Regions from separate parts of the Lacrimispora xylanolytica genome, predicted to be linked through region 2. Evidence: riboswitches for the same ligand, from Rfam matches in the RefSeq annotation. Region 2 holds a riboswitch; each other region holds the start of a gene.
What was found. Region 2 has a riboswitch for thiamine pyrophosphate ahead of thiT (energy-coupled thiamine transporter ThiT). Riboswitches for the same ligand answer to the same signal wherever they lie in the genome.
Positions count from the first base shown of each region.

Region 1: it holds a riboswitch for thiamine pyrophosphate, as region 2 does, so the genes downstream of both, thiC (phosphomethylpyrimidine synthase ThiC) here and thiT (energy-coupled thiamine transporter ThiT) in region 2, are expected to answer to the same signal.
Region 3: it holds a riboswitch for thiamine pyrophosphate, as region 2 does, so the genes downstream of both, OW255_RS05540 (thiamine-binding protein) here and thiT (energy-coupled thiamine transporter ThiT) in region 2, are expected to answer to the same signal.

Region 1 covers NZ_CP113524.1:805,233-809,483, forward strand. Annotated here, with positions in the region: gene thiM (hydroxyethylthiazole kinase) at 1-206, opposite strand, end outside; gene thiW (energy coupling factor transporter S component ThiW) at 226-780, opposite strand; gene thiC (phosphomethylpyrimidine synthase ThiC) at 818-2,125, opposite strand; TPP riboswitch at 2,216-2,324, opposite strand; gene trpA (tryptophan synthase subunit alpha) at 2,368-3,138, opposite strand; gene trpB (tryptophan synthase subunit beta) at 3,131-4,251, opposite strand, start outside.
Region 2 covers NZ_CP113524.1:3,497,543-3,501,793, reverse strand. Annotated here, with positions in the region: gene kamA (lysine 2,3-aminomutase) at 1-471, shown strand, start outside; gene ablB (putative beta-lysine N-acetyltransferase) at 452-1,318, shown strand; gene thiT (energy-coupled thiamine transporter ThiT) at 1,485-2,156, opposite strand; TPP riboswitch at 2,184-2,282, opposite strand; gene OW255_RS16370 (DMT family transporter) at 2,423-2,848, shown strand; gene OW255_RS16365 (ComEA family DNA-binding protein) at 2,951-3,598, shown strand; gene OW255_RS16360 (response regulator transcription factor) at 3,620-4,251, shown strand, end outside.
Region 3 covers NZ_CP113524.1:1,149,791-1,154,041, forward strand. Annotated here, with positions in the region: gene feoB (ferrous iron transport protein B) at 1-1,557, shown strand, start outside; gene OW255_RS05530 (FeoB-associated Cys-rich membrane protein) at 1,621-1,758, shown strand; gene OW255_RS05535 (transcriptional repressor) at 1,807-2,298, shown strand; TPP riboswitch at 2,440-2,551, shown strand; gene OW255_RS05540 (thiamine-binding protein) at 2,637-2,933, shown strand; gene OW255_RS05545 (ABC transporter permease) at 2,902-3,663, shown strand; gene OW255_RS05550 (ABC transporter substrate-binding protein) at 3,686-4,251, shown strand, end outside.

The DNA of each region.
Region 1 (4,251 bases), 1.8 Mb from region 2:
CCGATATTTAAAAGAAGGCAGTCAGAGAGCCTGGTCATTTCCTTAACCTCTGCCGGGTGATCTGCCATAATGGGAGAGCCGCCGCAGGCTAGAACAACATTGGCTACGTCCTTGGCTGTGACATAGTTTGTAATGCAATGGATCAAAGGGTGTTTTTCCCGTACTGTCTGAGGCAGAGCAGTATAGTCTTCCAGATTCATTTTCATTTTAATATCCTCTTCCTTTCTATTCCTTGATCAGCCGGTTAAGATGAGAAACCAGGCCAAGACGGCGGAAAATTTCGAATAAGGCAGCTGCCATCAGCGTCCCGCACACCGTGCTCAATAAAAATGGAACGACAAAAAAGAAGACAGCTATATCCTTACCCATAAAAAAGACAGCCAGGGGATAGGAAACCAGTGCGCCAATGATGCCCGTTCCTCCAATTTCGCCAAGACAGGAAAAGAGAAGCTTGCCTGTTTTTTGAAACAGGAGAGCGGAAAGAAAAGCACCTATCATACTGCCTGGGAATGCCAGCAGGCTTCCGGTACCAATTAAATTGCGAATCAGGGAAGTGCAAAACGCGGTCAAAACCCCATAAAATGGGCCAAGGAATATTCCGGCCATAACATTGACCAGATGTTGAATGGGAAAGCATCTGGAGGCACCGATGGGGATAGAAAAGCCGGAGAGCGCCACGGTAACAGCAGCCAGCATACCACTTAGTGCCAATTTTTTTATTCTGGACCTTTGGTTTATGTAAGAGCCTTTTCGTATCACTGCTTTTGTATTTTGATTCATGATAATTCCTCCATTTCCGATTGTTTAGAAAAAACCATCATTCATCAAAGATCGTAATTTTTTCCCCTTCCAGAATTCGGTTCATGTTTTTCATGGCGCAGAAATTTCCGCACATGGAGCAGGTATCCTCTTTTTCGGGTTTTGATGTTTCCCGGTAACGTCTTGCTTTTTCCGGATCAATGGCTAGCTTAAACATGGTTTCCCAGTCAAGACGCTTTCTGGCATCGCTCATCTGACGGTCCCATTCCTTTGCTCCCTTTATTCCCTTTGCAATATCAGCCGCATGGGCCGCGATCCTAGCAGAGATGATTCCTTCCTTCACATCATCCCCGTCAGGCAGCCTTAAATGCTCCGCTGGGGTGACATAGCATAAAAAGGCAGCTCCTGCGGCAGCGGCTATGGCTCCTCCGATGGCAGAAGTAATGTGGTCATATCCAGGGGCAATATCAGTGACCAGAGGACCAAGAACATAAAAAGGGGCTCCCTTGCAGATCGTCTCCTGAATCTTCATATTGGCAGCAATCTGATCCAGAGGCATATGTCCCGGCCCTTCAATGATAACCTGTACATCTTTCTCCCAGGCTCTCCGGGTCAGCTCTCCAAGTGTAACAAGCTCTTCAATCTGAGAAATATCAGACGCGTCTTCAATACAGCCCGGACGACAGGCATCTCCAAGGCTTAAGGTGACATCATGCTCCTGACAAATTTCTAAAATACGATCATAATGCTCGTAAAATGGATTTTCTTCCCCGGTCATTTCCATCCAGGCAAAGATTATGGAGCCGCCTCTGGATACGATGTTGGTCAGCCGCTGGGCATCCTTAAACCTGCGGGCGGTCTGCTTGTTGATGCCGACATGAATGGTCATAAAATCCACTCCGTCCTTTGCATGCATTTCTACAATATCAATCCACTCCTTGGCAGTAATCTCACCAAGGGCCTTGTGGTAATAAACAACCGCGTCGTAGATGGGAACGGTGCCAATGATGGCGGGACATTCCTCGGTCAGTTTTCTGCGGAATTTTCTGGTGTCCCCGAAAGAACTTAAATCCATAATGGATTCTGCTCCCATGGAAACGGCGTCCTGAACCTTTTTAAGCTCCAGGTTCAAATCATTTAAATCCCTGGAGGTGCCAAGGTTTACGTTGATCTTTGTCTTTAACATGGACCCGATTCCATTGGGGTTTAAGCAGGTGTGATGCTTATTAGCCGGTATGGCAACCTTGCCTTCTGCCACCAGGGGAAGAAGCTTTTCTGGCTCCCATTGCTCTTTTTCTGCGACCGCCATTAATTCCTTTGTCCGAATGCCTTTTCTGGCAGCATCCATCTGTGTGGTGTAATTCATTTGTGATCCTCCTTTTATTTTGCCGGAGGGACTGACGAGAACATGTGCAAATAAAAAGAGCCCATACCAACAGGCACAGGCTCAGAGAATAGATTCGTCTCGTATAAATCCCTACGTTGGCATTACCCAAATCAGGTTATAAAGGTCGAAGTTTGATTACTTCCTCTCAGCCCGCTTACGAGCTCCCTCTTGTGGCATTAGTGTAACACCGGGGCAAATCATTGTCAAGATGAAAAAGGGGATTATGATATGGCAGCTTTCATTTCTCTCACATAGGAGCAGATTGGCTCGATGCAGTCAGCACCGTATCTGGCAGCCAGTTTAACAATGGCACTGCCAACGATCACCCCATCTGCATACCGGCTCATTTCCGCTGCCTGCTCCGTGGTGGATATCCCAAATCCGATGGCGCAGGGAATGTTCTTAGTCTCCTTTACCAGAGAAATCATATCTCCAAGATTCGTGGTGATTTCTTTTCTTACTCCGGTAACGCCCATGGAGGAGACGCAGTAGACAAAGGCTTCTGCCTCAGCCGCGATGGTCTTTATTCTCTCCTTAGAGGTAGGTGCGATCAGGGAAATGAGATCGATGCCGTACTGATTGCAGTAGGGTTTTAATTCCTCTTTTTCCTCAAATGGCATATCAGGAACAATAAGGGCATCAATGCCGCATTCAGCCGCATTTTTTATGAACCGTTCACTGCCGTAAACGAAGATTGGGTTTAAGTAAGTCATGAAAGCCAGTGGAACGCTGGTCTTCATGCGGATTCTTTTTACGGACTCAAAAATCTTATCCGTTGTGGTGCCGGCCAAAAGAGCACGGGCATCCGCTTCCTGAATTACAATGCCTTCTGCCACCGGATCGGAAAATGGTATCCCGATTTCAATTAAGTCTGCTCCGGCCTTGGCCATGGCAGGGATCAGTTCTTCTGTGACAGAGAGATGGGGATCCCCTGCTGTGATAAATGGGATAAATGCTTTTCCTTTTGAAAATACGTCTGTAACTCTACTCATAAATTTGTACCCCCTTATAACGGGCTATGGCAGCGACATCCTTATCGCCACGCCCGGATAGATTAATGACAATGACTTCATCTTTTCCCATGGAAGGCGCAATTTTCCTGGCATGAGCAATGGCATGAGAGCTTTCGATGGCAGGGATAATTCCTTCCACCCGGGATAAATATTCAAATGCCTCTACCGCCTCATTGTCAGTAACTGGAACATATTGTGCACGTCCGGAATCATGGAGATTTGCGTGCTCCGGCCCGATACCAGGATAATCAAGACCTGCGGAAATGGAGTATACAGGAGCAATCTGTCCGTATTCATCCTGGCAGAAGTAGGATTTCATGCCATGAAAGATACCAAGAGTCCCTTTTGATATGGTAGCCGCATGTTGATCGGTATCAATGCCGTGTCCAGCCGCCTCACAGCCAATCATCTTTACAGAAGATTCTTTAAGGAATTCATAAAAAAGTCCCATGGCATTGCTGCCGCCGCCCACACAGGCGATTAAAAGATCAGGCAGCTTCCCCTCTGCTTTTAAGATCTGAGAGCGGACTTCCTTGCCAATGATGCTTTGAAAGTCCCTGACAATGGTAGGGAAAGGGTGAGGGCCCATAACAGAACCAAGGACATAGTGAGTATCCTCCACTCGGTTGGTCCATTCCCTCATAGTTTCATTGACGGCATCTTTTAAGGTCTTTGTTCCGCTGGTTACAGGGTGGACTTTGGCACCTAAAAGCTCCATGCGGAATACATTTAAGGCCTGGCGCTCTGTGTCCTCTTCTCCCATGTATATCTCACATTCCATTCCCATGAGAGCCGCAGCGGTAGCAGTCGCCACACCGTGCTGTCCGGCACCGGTTTCTGCAATGACTCGGGTCTTGCCCATTTTTTTAGCAAGAAGAACCTGCCCCAGGGCGTTATTGATCTTATGGGATCCGGTGTGGTTTAAATCCTCTCGTTTTAGATAGATTTTCGCTCCACCTAAGTCCTTTGTCATTTTTTCTGCGTAGTAAAGCAGGGAGGGACGTCCTGTGTAGGTCTCGTGAAGCGTTTGAAGCTCTGAAAGAAATGCTTCGTCATGACTATATTTTTCATAAGCTTCTAAAAGTTCTTCCA
Region 2 (4,251 bases):
TGTCCATCTATTATGAAGTCACTTGTGCAGCAATTGGTAGTTAATCGGGTAAGACCTTATTACATATATCAATGTGATCTGTCTGAGGGCATTGAACATTTTCGTACACCAGTAGCGGCGGGAATTGAGATCATAGAGTTATTACGTGGCCATACTTCAGGATTTGCAGTGCCAACCTTTGTAATAGATGCACCAGGGGGCGGTGGTAAGATACCAGTTAATCCGCAATATGTGATATCTCAATCGCCGGAAAAAGTAATTCTAAGAAACTATGAAGGTGTTATATGTACGTATACGGAACCGGTGGATAAAACCCATACATGTAAGCAGTGTGGTATTTGTGATAAATACAAAAAAGATGAATATAAGGGGGTGGAGAAACTCTTAAAAAATGAGTGTACTTGCCTGATACCAGCGAGCAATGTACGAATAGACAGGAGAGCAAGATATCATGAAAAAATTTCAATGTGATGCTGAAAATGATTGTAAAATTACAATAGATACAATAAAAATATATCTGGACAACATGAATAAACGCGTGAAAATACTTGATTCCAGTAACATATCGGTTCAGGCCTTAGAAAAAATAATAGACGTTGCAACGGTAAATCAGGCGGGTAAAATAATAGTTAATACCGATATATCTAATTTGAAGATATTTACTGAGGCAGGATTTAATATCGAAGGAAAGATAGCTGGATTTTTCAAGGGAAAAGATGCATATTGTTTGTCCTATTTTATAGACAGCAAAAGAAAAATTGCTGCTAATTCTGTAGAGAAAGATATGTTGGTCAGGCAGTGCATAAAGAAACATGGAAAATATATTGCCGGTGGCAGTAACACTCTGCCATATAGCATTAGAACCGCGACACAAAGAGATATAAGAGAAATCGCTGCTTTGTTTTCAGCCGTGTTTTCGACATATCCTACCCCTGTATATGACGAGGATTATCTAAGTCAAACAATGAATAGAAACGTATTGTATAAGATTGCTGAATTAGAGGGAAAGATAATTGGGATCGCTTCAGCGGATATGGACATAGTGAATCTGAATGCTGAAATGACGGATTGCGCCACCTATGCAGAATACAGGGGAAAAGGGGTTCTGTCCAATATTATAAATGAGTTGGAATCAGAGCTTTTAAACAGGAACTTTATTACTTTATATAGTCTGTCCAGAGCTATAAATACTGGCATTAATATGGTGTTATGTAAACACGAATACATATATGCAGGCAGGTTAATAAATAATTGTAATATATGCGGTGCATTTGAAGATATGAATATCTGGACAAAAAATATTCATCCTATTAATTAAATATCAACAATGCATTGCAGCTATCAAACGTCGTTGAAAAATAATTAAGGATGAGGCAGAAAAGGAGCACAGTATTTCTTTGTCATAAAAAACCGTCCCCCAAACGTCAGATGTTATGTTCTGTTGTTTGGAGGACGGTTTAAAGGCCGCCTTCTTCTTATCAAGCTTATTCGCTTACTGCCAGCCGCTTTACCTGGGTGATTGCCTTAAATACAGGAGGCATATAAAGAATAATAACGGTTACAATTAACTCTGGGAGAATGTAAGTGGCGTTATATACCAGGGTATAAATCATGGAATTGGTACCTTCCGGTGCATAAGAAGCAAAAAATATGTAACCGGAGATTACATGAAAGAGATATCGTCCTATAACGCCTGTGATATATCCAGCCACCAGTCCATGCTTTTTATTGCGAAACAAGCCAGACAGTCCAAGGGCACCGAATGCCAGAGGATAATCAAGGAGCACCTGAATGGGAGCGAATATATATGGATTCATGATAAACTGCAAAATTCCATAAGCAACCCCAGTCATGATTCCTGTTCTTAATCCGAAGACATAGCCAATGAGGCAGATAAACAGCATGGAAAACAGGGTGATGGAGCCTCCAAATGGAAGTGAGGCAAACTTAATAAAGGAAGTCACAAGAGAAAGAGCCATGGCGCCTGCACAGTAAACCATACGCTGGGTCTTTACATGAGGCGTTGTATCCTGGGACTTTGAAAAGAACTGAAAACCAAAAAAGACTGCTGCTAACAACAGGATCACAGCTGTATATCCTGCCGTGGTCAGCATATATTCCGCATTCTCAGCGGAGTAATTCAGAAAAAAAGACATAAAAATACCTCCTTTTATATGCGCAGGAGGGGACTACTGATGCTTCCTTACGCCGGTATTAACCGGTTCAAGTAGTGAGGGTTAGGTAACGACCAATCTCAGCCTGAGGCTCCCCTAGCGTGTGAACATTTATTTGTTGCTGTGAGTATAACGCAATTGGTATCCCTTGTCAAGTTGTGTCAAATGATAATATTTGCATAAAAAAGCAAATAAGGCACAACCTAGTATATAGCAGAAAAAGAAAACAGGAACAAAGGAGGTTATTTATGACAGGCTTTATAATCGCCCTTATTTCAGGGGCACTTATGAGCATCCAGGGAGTCTTAAATACAGGAGTGACCAAGCAGACCAGCATGTGGGTGTCTACAGGCTGGGTGCAGCTCACTGCATTTTTGACCTGTCTGGTGTTATGGTATTTTTCAGGCCGGGAGAATGTTACAGACCTTCTTAATGTGCATCCAAAATACATGCTCGTGGGAGGTATCATCGGCGCGTTCATCACCTATACGGTCGTTCGAAGCATGAGTACCTTAGGACCTGCCAAAGCAGCCCTTGTTATTGTGGTATCCCAGATCATCGTGGCTTATGGCGTTGAGCTTTTCGGTCTCTTTGGTGTGGAAAAGGTAGGATTTGAGTGGAAAAAGCTGATCGGTGCCGTAGTGGCTATCATCGGAATCATGATATTTAATTAATTTGGAAATAGTGCTTGTATTTACGTATTTCTTTCGGTAGAATAATAACATAGGCTGAAGATGGTATCCTTTTTATCCAAATTTTGTAACAGGAGGGATATCATGAAATATAAGAAAGCGAAATTAATTTTACTCGTTTTATGTATTTTAATTTCAGGCATATGCTATACCGTAAGCAGGTTTTCCTATCAGCGGACAGATAGTACCAAATTATCACCGTCAACAAAAGAGATGGAAGAAACCTCAGGCACTGTTTCCCAGGAAAAGATATCAGAAGAATCTAAGGGCAGCAGTTTCTCAGATGCATTGGCTGAGGGGAGTCTGCCCTGCTATATACATATCTGCGGAGAGGTGGTTTTTCCTGGCGTGTACCAGCTTTCAGAGGAAAGCAGAGTATTTGAGGCCGTGGAAAAGGCTGGAGGCTTCACCCCCCAGGCAGCACCGGAGCATTTGAATATGGCAGAACGGATCAGAGACGGCATGAAGATTGTGGTCTTAAGCAGAGAAGAAGCAGTGACCGCTGGAAATCCGAATTCAGGAGAAACCGGAAAGAAAGATTCCAAGCTTAATATAAACACTGCCTCAAAGGAAGAACTGATGACTTTAAGAGGTGTCGGAGAAGCCAAAGCGGGTGACATCATAAAGTACCGGGACAGCCACGGTGGATTTAAACGGATCGAGGATATTATGAATATATCCGGGATCAAGGATGCAGCATTTCAAAAGATAAAAGACGATATAACGGTTTAAGATAGAAGACAGAGGTGTGAGATGGCAAGTGTTTTAGTAGTGGATGATGAAAAATTAATTGTGAAGGGCATGAGATTCAGCCTGGAGCAGGATGGCATGGACGTCGATTGTGCGTATGACGGAGAGGAAGCCATCAGTCTGGCAAAACAGAAGGAGTACGACGTGGTCTTACTTGATGTCATGCTTCCGAAGTTTGATGGTTATGAGGTCTGCCAGGCAATCAGAGAGTTTTCCGAGATGCCCATAATTATGCTGACAGCAAAGGGCAACGATATGGATAAGATTCTTGGACTGGAGTACGGGGCTGATGATTATATTACGAAACCTTTTAATATTCTGGAAGTAAAGGCAAGAATCAAGGCAATCATGCGCCGGAATGCCAAAAAGGGCAGACGGGATCGTCAGGATGAAGGACGTCTTGTTACCGCAGGAGATTTAAAGCTGGACCGTGACAGCAGACGTGTTTTTATTGGCGATAAGGAGATTAATCTGACCGCCAAGGAATTTGATCTGTTAGAGCTTTTGACCTGCAATCCTGGAAAGGTCTACAGCAGGGAACAGCTTCTTACGTTTGTTTGGGGGAATAAGGCCATGGACACCGGAGATGTCCGTACCGTTGACGTTCATGTGCGCCGTCTAAGAGAGAAGATAGA
Region 3 (4,251 bases), 2.2 Mb from region 2:
AAGATCGAAACCCAGTTAAAGCGGGTACCGGATGTATCAGAAGAAATCACCTTAATTGAACGTGAGATGGACGATGATACGGAAAGCATTATTACCAATGAGCGGTATGTGTACATCTCTTCCATTATCAATGAGTGCTACACAAGAAGCAAACGGGATAAGCTTACAATATCTGATAAGATCGACCGGATTGTTACCAACCGGTTTCTTGCTCTGCCTATTTTTGCGGCTATCATGTTCCTCGTATACTATGCATCTGTAACTACCGTCGGCGGCTGGGCTACGGACTGGACCAATGATAACCTGTTTGGTGAAGGCTTTTCCTTCTTTGGCCTTGATGTTCCAGGAATTCCAGTCATAGCAGAAAACATCCTGGTTGCAGTGGGTTGTGCAGACTGGCTTCAGGGATTGATTTTAGATGGTATTATCGCTGGTGTGGGCGCTGTTCTTGGCTTCGTACCTCAGATGTTAGTACTTTTTATATTCCTTGCTTTTCTTGAGAGCTGCGGATATATGGCAAGAGTTGCGTTCATTATGGACCGTATCTTCCGTAAATTCGGTCTTTCTGGAAAATCCTTCATTCCAATGTTGATCGGCAGTGGCTGTGGTGTTCCTGGTATCATGGCTTCCCGTACCATTGAAAATGATCGTGACCGTAAGATGACTATCATGACAACTACTTTTATTCCATGTAGTGCCAAGCTTCCGATTATTGCTCTGATCTCAGGTGCGTTGTTCGGAGGAGCTGCCTGGGTAGCTCCAAGTGCTTACTTTGTTGGAATTGCAGCAATTATCTGTTCCGGTATCATTTTAAAGAAGACAAAGATTTTCTCCGGCGATCCGGCTCCCTTTGTTATGGAGCTTCCGGCATATCACATGCCTACAGTAGAAAATATTTTAAGAAGCATGTGGGAACGTGGCTGGTCCTTTATTAAGAAGGCTGGTACCATCATCCTTCTTGCAACCATCGTAGTATGGTTTACCTCATACTTTGGCTGGGTGGACGGACAGTTCAGACTTCTTGATACCCTTGAACTTGATCACAGCATCCTGGCAGCAGTGGGAAGTACCATCAGCTGGTTATTCGCTCCTCTTGGCTGGGGCAACTGGAAAGCAGCTGTCGCTGCGATCACAGGCCTGATCGCAAAAGAGAACGTAGTAGGAACCTTTGGTATTCTTTACGGTTTTGCAGAAGTGGCAGAAGACGGAAGCGAAATCTGGGGAACTCTTGCAGGAAGCATGACTTCTATCGCTGCTTATTCCTTCCTGGTATTTAATCTTCTCTGCGCTCCCTGCTTTGCTGCTATGGGTGCCATCAAACGAGAGATGAACAGCGCCAGATGGTTCTGGTATGCAGTAGGTTACCAGACGCTCCTCGCTTATGTAGTGGCTCTTTGCGTTTACCAGATTGGTACACTCATTACCACAGGAAGCTTTGGAGTATTTACAATCGTTGCATTTGCATTGATTGCAGGATTTATCTTCCTTCTGGTAAGACCAGGCAAAGACAGTAAAGTTTCAAAAGCAAATTTTAAAAGTGTGGCAGGCGCCAAATAAGTCGCGGTACACGTAGAAAGAGCCTGCATGAAGATGCAGGCTCAACATATGAGGAGGCTCATTATGGGAACAGTGGTTGTACTCTTAGCCGTTATCGGCGCAGTTTCATTGGCAGTCAGAAGCATGGTCCGTGATAAGAAGAACGGAAAATCCATTCAGTGCGGTCAGTCCTGTAAGGACTGCGGAGGACATTGCAGCTAATCGATACCAATTAATAACGAATTAATACCAGTAAACGGAGGTGCCAATATGGAAAATCGTAATGTAATCAGTGAAAAAAGAAAAGTAACCGACTCCAGAAGCTATCGTACATCTAAAATGCAGAAGGACCTCATTATTGAGCGACTAAAGCAAAAAGGATGCAGAATAACTAAACAGCGCCTCACGCTGCTGGATATAATTCTGGAACATGAGTGCTCCAGCTGTAAAGAGATTTATTACAAAGCGTCGAGAGTGGATGAAAGCATTGGAGCTGCAACGGTTTACCGTATGGTAAATGTGCTGGAAGAGATCGGTGCCATCAGCAGAAAGAACATGTATAAGATTGCTTATTCAGAAACCTGCTCTATGGAAAATGCCTGCACAGTGATTCTTGACGATGAAACCACATATCATTTATCTGCAAAGAACTGGAATCTGGTAGTACGGGCAGGACTATCCGCCTGCGGATATTTAAACGATCAGAAGATTTCTTCTATTTCCGTAAAGCCCTGCGAATGTGAACAGGCCGGATGCTACTAATTGACGGTTAGCCTTTGCTAACTAAAAGACGAGTAAAACATAGGAATATAGGAACCAGATTGAAAGTGACAGCAGCCATTCAATACCCATTGGGACCCGGCCAGCTTGACATTCCCGCTGGTTCGATGTATACTTTCAAAGAAAATTAAAAAGGGGTGCTGGATGAAGTCCGGCTGAGATAAAACCGTCTTGTTTTAAACCCTGTAACCTGATCTGGATAATGCCAGCGTAGGAAACTTTCAGGCTCTGCCTGTTAACCCGCCCGGATATCCGGGCGGGTTTTTTCATACCAGCCCTACTGGGCATAACGCACATAACAGGAAAAGGAGAGAACACATATGAATGCAAGCGTAGCAATTCAAACACTTCCAGAGGCTAAGAATGATGAGGATTTAATCCGTATTGTAGATGAAGTTATTGATTATATTAAAAGCACGGGACTGACTTATTATGTTGGGCCGTTTGAGACTGCCATTGAAGGAGATTATGATGAACTGATGGATATTGTAAAGGAATGCCAGCATATCGCCATTCGTGCAGGCGCTCCTTCTGTGGCCGCTTATATTAAAGTTACCTACCGGCCGGAAGGTGAGGTATTGACCATTGATAAGAAAGTCACAAAGCATCACCAATAAGCTTTGGTCCTGTTCCGCGGTATTGGGGCTTTTGCTCCTGTGGCAGGGGATATGTTCCGCCGGTATCATAGAAGCCTATCTTCTGCCGTCTCCCGCCAGCGTGGGACGTGCACTGATCACGGAGTTTCCGGCACTGATGGAGCATGGGAAGATAACGCTTAAAGAGGCATTTGCAGGACTTTTTCTTGGAGTGGTACTGGGATTTTTTATCGCTGTTATCATGGATCATTTTCATGGACTTTACCGGGCAATTTATCCGGTGATTATACTTACCCAGACCATTCCTACGGTGGCCTTAGCCCCTCTCTTAGTATTGTGGTTTGGTTATGAAATGACACCAAAGATCATACTGATTGTGCTGACCACATTTTTTCCTGTTGCCATCGGACTCCTTTCCGGCTTTCAATCCGTTGATCCGGATGAAGTCACCTTGCTTCGGTCCATGGGCGCAGGAAATGTAAGTATTTTTCGTTATATCAAGCTTCCGGGAGCCATGGGGCAGTTCTTTTCCAGCCTGAGGATTTCCGCATCCTATGCAGTAGTAGGTGCGGTCATCTCCGAATGGCTGGGGGGATTTGGCGGCCTTGGCGTCTATATGACCCGGGTGAAAAAGGCCTTTGCCTTTGATAAAATGTTCGCAGTGATTATTCTCATATCAGTCATCAGCCTTCTTCTCATGAAGGGGGTTGACTACCTCTCGAAAAAATGTATGCCATGGGAAGAAATCTAACAGAATTAATTTGGAGGAAACAATGAAAAAAATCATAAGAAAAGCAGGGAAAGCAGTTTTACTTGCAGCGGCACTTACTGCATCCTTAAGTGCCTGTAAGAAGCAGGAAACGCAGACAGGTAATACAGAAGCAGAGAATTTAAAGAAAGTAACATTTGTTCTTGATTGGACGCCTAACACCAATCATACAGGCCTTTATATTGCACAGGAAAAAGGATATTTTAAAGATGCCGGACTTTCTGTTGATATTGTACAGCCACCGGAAGATGGGGCAGCCGTTTTAGTCGCCTCAGGAAAAGCGGAATTTGGCATGGCATTTCAGGATACCATGGCCCCGGCACTGGTTGGGGATAATGCCTTACCGATTACAGCTGTGGCAGCTGTGATTCAGCATAATACTTCTGGAATTATCTCCAGAAAAGGGGAAGGCATGGATACTCCCAAAGGACTGGAAGGGAAAAAATATGCTACCTGGGATAATCCAGTGGAAAAAGCCATGATAAAAGATGTGGTGGAAGCGGATGGCGGAGATTTCTCCAAAATAGAGATGATTCCAAGTACAGTGACCGATGAAGTTTCTGCTTTAAA